One region of the Clostridium kluyveri DSM 555 genome, then DNA from elsewhere that is predicted to be linked to it. Evidence: riboswitches for the same ligand, from Rfam matches in the RefSeq annotation. Region 1 holds a riboswitch; each other region holds the start of a gene.

Region 1 (2,274 bases):
TTTATCTGCAAAGAAGTCAACAGGGTTTTTTATAATACCATTTTTTATATCTAAAGGCCCCACAGATCCTACTCCAATTCCTAACAGTTTCATATGGCTTAAGTTTAGATTTGCATAAGCCCTGTTAATGATTTCCACTACTTTTTTTACAGTTTCACAAGGAGTATAGGAATCATCCATATTAAATAGTTCCTTATACAAAATTTCCATTTTTAAATTTGTAATAACTACCTGAGTATAGAGTATTGATATATCAATACCTATAATATAAAAATCATTTATATTTATATCATATAAAATTGGCCTTCTTCCGCCTGTAGATTCTCCTATACAACTCTCGACTATCATTTTACTTTTTTCTAAAGGTTCCATAACGTAATTTAATGTGGTCAATTTAATATCTGTCCTAGATGAAATTTTATTTTTAGATAAGCGTCCATTTTTCTGAAGTAAATTAAATATTTTTTTTTCTTCAAAGCTTAAACTTTTTAATGCATTGGAATTATCTTTCATGAGTACACCTCTTACACTTATAGAATTCAATAAATACTTCTTTCGTTTTTGGAAAAAGTATTTTGAAAAAATTTAATATAGTATCAAAAATATATTGTTTCTCTATTTTTTTTATAGATTTTTGACTTTTTATCCTATGTATTTATATGTGTTATCTGCACTGTAATAATTTTTAATAAATACTTTCTTCATTTTTGAAAAAAGTATTTTAAAAAATAATCACAATGTATTAATTAAAAAAAGCTAAATTTTAATCTTACAAATGTAAGATTAAAATTTAGCTTCCAGTTTTTCTGGTCAACTAAAACATGGTACATGCTTATTGATATATAATTCTATTAATTTTTATTTGGGATTTTCATATAAGATAAATCCCAATGAATTTAATATGTTTTAGTAATATTACGTAGTATTATAAATATATTTTTAAGTAATGTCAATACTTTTTTTATGTCTATTTTCCAATAAGTTTATTTTAGAGGCTAAGCTTATGCTTTTGTTATTTAATAATTGACACATTATAGTACAATTAGTATAATGTATTACGACGTGTAAAATATAAATAAAATGAAATTTAAAAAAATCAATAAACTAGGTTCTTATCAAGAGAGGCGGAGGGACTGGCCCTATGAAACCCAACAACCGGCATTTATTTCAATATGTATCGGTGTTAATTCCTGCAGAGTTAATTTATACTCTGAAAGATGAGAAAAGTGGCTGTTTTATAAAAGTTTGGGATATTAAAAGCTATTTTTCTTAAATAAGAAAAATAGCTTTTTTAATTATTTAAACCAATTGAAGGGAGGGCGTTTTATGAAATGATAAAAGTTAAAAATCTATACAAGAAGTTTAATGAGCTTACAGTTTTAAAGGGTATTAACCTAGAGATAAAAAAGGGGGAGGTTATTGCAATAATAGGCCCCTCTGGTACAGGTAAATCGACTTTGTTAAGATGCATAAATTATTTGGAAATTCCAGACAAGGGTACCATAGAAATAGGAAAATTAAAAATAGACTTTGAAAAAATAACTAAAAAGCAAATACATGAATTGAGGAAGCATACATCTATGGTATTTCAAAGTTATAATCTTTTTAACAATAAAACTGCATTAGAAAATATTATGGAACATTTAACTATATAAGATAGGGCAAAATGCTTATATTTAAGCATTTTGCCATCAATATAGTATTAAGAAATTTTGAACTTTGATATGATTTGGTTAAGCTTTACTGTACTATTTTTTAGGTATTGAACTTCTCCATGAACTTCATTTGATTTTTGTAATAATGTGGTTAGCTTTTGTACTATATCTTCAGTATTTTTTGAACCTTCAGCAGCAGCTGAGGATACTTTATCAATTTCTTCAAGCATGCTTTGTATGGATATAAATATATTTTTAGTATTTGAACTGAAATCAGCTATCATATTATGGATAGACTGAGCATCTTCATTGTATTGATTCATCATTTGAAGCATCAATTTATAATCTTTATCAATATCATTTTCCATAAACTTTAACATATCATTTGAATGGTGGGATAAGTCTTTTACTGAGCTAATTACATTTTTAGTTATATTTTGCATTTCATTAATAGTATTTTTTGAGTCATTCGCTAATTCACCTATTTCACTGGCAACTACGCCAAAACCTTTGCCTTCTTCTCCTGCCCTGACTGCTTCTATATTGGCATTTAAGGCCAGCAAATTTGTTTTTGATGTAATTTCTAATATAGCTTCAGATAGATTTTCGATTTCATTTA
Region 2 (2,274 bases), 1.8 Mb from region 1:
ATTCCTGCCTCCTTCAACGGATTTAGAATTATTCATGTATCTGATTTACATAATGAAGAATTTGGACACAATCAAAACAAATTACTCAGGGCAATGAAGGAATCATCCCCAAACTTGATTGCTGTCACTGGGGATTTAATTGATTCCAGACATACAGATCTTCAAAAAGCACTGGATTTTATCAATGGTGCTGTGGATATAGCCCCGATATATTATGTTACAGGCAATCATGAATCAAGAATCCACCAATACGAAAAATTGAAAAAACACATGGCAGAAACCGGAGTTATCACATTAAATAATAAAGGTACTACAATCAAATGGGGTGTAGATTCTATTCGGTTGTTAGGATTAGATGATCCATCCTTTACAACAAACTACAATTTATCTGGAAGAAATGCAGCCATAATTGATGCAAAATTGAAGACTATGAAAAATGAGAGCAGCCACTACACAATCTTGTTATCACATAGACCAGAATTGTTTCACGTGTATGCAGATAATAGAATTGATTTGGTTTTAAGTGGTCATGCTCATGGGGGACAGATACGTTTACCCCTTGTCGGGGGACTTTTTGCACCAAATCAAGGCTTCTTCCCCAAATATTCTGAGGGCCTATATGAAAAGAACCAAACTAAAATGGTGGTCAGCCGAGGCCTTGGAAACAGCCTCTTTCCTGTCCGAATCAATAATCGCCCCCAATTAGTTGTTATTACACTGGTATCACAGCAGGATTTGTAGAGGTATATTTTAATCTCCTTTAAATTTAAAAAAATATAAAAATATTTATTTTTCTATTGACAAACAGTATATATATCTGTTATCATTTTTTCAATTGAATACGGAACTTCTTATCCAGAGTGGCGAAGGGACTGGCCCTATGATGCCCAGCAACCTGAATGATTTTTCATCATTCAACGGTGCTAATTCCAGCAGGTATAAAACCTGAAAGATGAGAAGCATGAAGGAACTCTTCTTGTGACTTATCTTACAAGAAGAGTTTTTATTTTTAATTTTTCTTAAACTATTTGGAATAGGAAAGAAGTTTATAAATACTTTTAATCTATATATTATAAGAAGGAGAGATTTTTATGAATATTTTAATTGTAGGAGGGGACAGACTTGATAATATTAAAAATAAGCTGAACAAATGTGGAATTAATAAAGTTAATCACATTACAGGTAGAAAAAAAGGGGATAAGAAAATAGAAATCCCTAAAAATACGGATGTAGTATTAGTACTTACAGATTTTATAGGACACAGTATGACTGAGATAATAAAAAAACAATCTAAAAAAAATCATACTTTAATTATGTTTTCAAAACGTTCATGGATATGTATTGAAGAAAACATAAAAAACATATTTATTGATTAAAGGTTAAGTAAAACTAAAAGAATATTCCTAAAGTTCTTTTAATCTAAAACTCGTGGATTAATTTTATAATAAGGAGTGAAGCTAAAGTGTACGAACGGATGCTTAACAAACAAATAATTCCATCATTAAATGATATATATGAAACTATTGGAAAGGAAAGTATTTTATATCTTGAAAAACTACACCAATTTATGATTGATTCTTATGAACTATCAATCAGACTTAAATTTCGTTTTGGAAGTGACCATGGATGGTGTTATAAATATTGCCATAAAAATAAACATATATGTTATGTTTTCTTTGAAAAGGGTGCGTTTACTGTAATTATTCAAATTGGTGAAAATCAATTAAATAAGCTATACAATAAGTTGGATAGTTTATCTTTAGAAGATAAAGATGCATGGAAAAATCAATATTCCTATAGAATCTTAAGCAATAAAAATCTAGAGGATATAAAATCCATTATAGCTATAAAAATGAATTCCATTAAAAAGAAAGTTTCTTAAAATATATATGCATATATCCATGAGTTCATTACATGTTTTAATTGCACACATTTATTATTTTATGCAGATAAAACTCTATGTACTAAAAACCTTTATCATATTCCATCAATCTATTTTTAAAATACACTATTTTTAAATTACAGAACTGCGAAATTTCTCTTGCCGCCATGAAATTACTTCCTATAGCTTCAATTTGGTGGGCATCGGAACCTATAGTTATATATTTTCCACCCAGCTGGTTATATCTTTTATAGATGTTTATCATATTCTTTACTGATATGTTCTTATCAAGTCTTCGTGTATTTAACTCCAGACACTTGCCTTCTTTTATCACCTTATTTAATATTTCATCTATTATATCAGAAAATTCCCCGTAGTATATTTCCTTATCT
Region 3 (2,274 bases), 880 kb from region 1:
ATCTGCATGGATATGGCAGCTTCAAAATGAAGTGGATGCATATGGAGGTATAGATAATTTAATATCCAAATTAAAATCATTGGGAATAGCTAATGTTTGTATTAAGTATAATGAAGGGGAAAGGGCTTCTGGCGGAGGCATGAATTTTAGAGAGGATTTTTTAAAGTATGTCAATAATTTTAAAGAAGCAGGATTTAAAGTAGGTACCTGGGGATATAACCATTTTGATGACGTTGAAGGAGAAGCTAATATAATAGTAGATGCCCTTAATAATAGCGATTATTATGTTTTTGATCCTGAAGATGCGGTGTCAGGTAAGACAGAACAAGCAGAAGAAATATGCCAGATTGTAAGGAGTAAATGTCCTAATGCTATTATTGGCTATACTACTTTTCCAATAGCAAGTTATCACCAGGATATACCTTATTCAGTTTTCAATAAATATTGCGATTTTGCTGCTCCGCAGTGTTACTGGGGAGAAATGAAATGGTCGGTCACTGCATGTATGGATAAAATGATTCAGGATTACCAATACTATGGTCTAGACAAGCCTATATATCCTTTAATACAAACCTATAATGTGGACTACAATGACTATGAAACTTATGCTGGGTATAAATTCAATTCTACTGGATTATGGTCCTTTGATGAGTTAGGCAGTACATGCCAGGATTTTTTAATCAGTGAAGGGGATAAGTTGAATAGTTAAACATGTGAGACAGGAATTACTATCCTGTCTCTTTATCCGAACGCTAGAATTGCTAATACTCCCATCTTCTTCAAAGTGGGAGATAAACACTGCTACGCGCCTGGATAAGTTCTTCTAAGGTTTAGATGGAGATAAGCAGTTCTCTACAGCAAACTCCACCTAAACCTAAGAATCACTTGATATGTTCTAATTTACTATTGACAAAATGATTAAAAAAGTATATTATTAACTACAAATTTAAAAGTTAATGATTAAAGTTCAAAAGAAAATTTCTTATCAAGAGTAGTGGAGGGACTGGTCCTATGATACTCGGCAACCTGAATATTTTTATATATTCAATGGTGCTAATTCCAGCAGGTTAAACCTGAAAGATGAGAGAAACAGTTAATATAACTTTCTATAGTTTCTCTGTAGAAAGTTTTTTTATTTGATTGGCTAGACAAACTGGAGGTCAAATTTTATTTATCATAGAGTTTTTTAAGTGTAATCTCTATGATATTTAGAATTTGGCCTCTTCTTTATTATATATAGTACTTTATGAAAGTATATCTAAATTTAGAAAAGAGGAGATTTTCATGAGTGAAAAATTTAAAATAGGAACAAGAGCAGTACAAGGAGGATATTCGCCTAAGTCAGGTGATCCAAGGGTAGCTTCAATAGTTCAAAGTACATCATATAAATATGACACTTTTGATGAAGTGGCAAATGTAGCGGCAGTGAGTGCAGATGTAACAGCATTAAATAAACAGGGAGGATATCTGTACACAAGAGTAGGAAATCCAACGGTGACAGCACTTGAAAAAAAATATGTAGAATTACAAGGCGGTGTTGAAGCAATTGCCACTGCATCGGGACAATCAGCAGTGGTCTATTCCATAATAAATATTGCAAATTCAGGAGATCAAATTATTGCAAATTCAAACCTATATGGAGGCACATACAACCTTTTTAACACAATTATACCTAAATTAGGAATTAATGTATCCTTTGTAGACCCCACAGCTTCTGAAGAAGAGATTTTAGAGGCAGCAACAGAAAATACTAAACTGATATTTGGGGAAACCATAGGAAATCCAGGACTTAATGTATTGGATTTTGATAAATTTTCTTCTGTGGCAAAAAAATTAGATATACCGTTTATCGTTGATAACACTATAGCAACACCTTATCTTATAAATCCCTTTGAGTATGGAGCAAATATAGTGGTTCATTCTACTACTAAATACTCAGATGGTCATGCAGTGTCCCTTGGAGGGATAATTATTGATGGAGGAAACTTTAATTGGGCAAATGGAAAATTTCCGGATTATACTACTCCTACTGGTCCCTACAACGTGATATTTGTCAATGAATTCGGAAAACGTGCTTTCTCAGGAAAATTAAGAACCAATTTAGTTGAAGAATTTGGTGCCGCGCCAGCTCCATTTAATGCATTTTTAACAAATATGGGATTGGAAACATTACATTTAAGAATGGAAAGACATTCATATAATGCTTTAAATCTAGCTAAATACCTTTCGAATCATCCTAAAATTCAGTGGGTTAGATATCCCTATCTGGAATGG

What was found. A riboswitch is a leader RNA that binds a small molecule or an ion and turns the genes downstream of it on or off. The one in region 1 is predicted to bind S-adenosylmethionine.
Region 2: linked by a shared signal. The riboswitch ahead of CKL_RS06435 (DUF2325 domain-containing protein) and the one ahead of CKL_RS14865 (ATP-binding cassette domain-containing protein) in region 1 are both predicted to bind S-adenosylmethionine.
Region 3: linked by a shared signal. The riboswitch ahead of CKL_RS10680 (O-acetylhomoserine aminocarboxypropyltransferase/cysteine synthase family protein) and the one ahead of CKL_RS14865 (ATP-binding cassette domain-containing protein) in region 1 are both predicted to bind S-adenosylmethionine.

Annotation. Positions count from the first base shown of each region.
Region 1 covers NC_009706.1:3,103,062-3,105,335, reverse strand. The annotation lists gene CKL_RS14870 (ROK family transcriptional regulator) at 1-513, opposite strand, end outside; SAM riboswitch class I at 1,110-1,224, shown strand; partial or broken gene CKL_RS14865 (ATP-binding cassette domain-containing protein) at 1,332-1,652, shown strand; gene CKL_RS14860 (methyl-accepting chemotaxis protein) at 1,703-2,274, opposite strand, start outside.
Region 2 covers NC_009706.1:1,340,963-1,343,236, reverse strand. The annotation lists gene CKL_RS06440 (metallophosphoesterase) at 1-741, shown strand, start outside; SAM riboswitch class I at 849-959, shown strand; gene CKL_RS06435 (DUF2325 domain-containing protein) at 1,092-1,376, shown strand; gene CKL_RS06430 (DUF3788 domain-containing protein) at 1,475-1,882, shown strand; gene CKL_RS06425 (histidinol phosphate phosphatase) at 1,965-2,274, opposite strand, start outside.
Region 3 covers NC_009706.1:2,219,048-2,221,321, reverse strand. The annotation lists gene CKL_RS10685 (Ig-like domain-containing protein) at 1-709, shown strand, start outside; SAM riboswitch class I at 980-1,087, shown strand; gene CKL_RS10680 (O-acetylhomoserine aminocarboxypropyltransferase/cysteine synthase family protein) at 1,285-2,274, shown strand, end outside.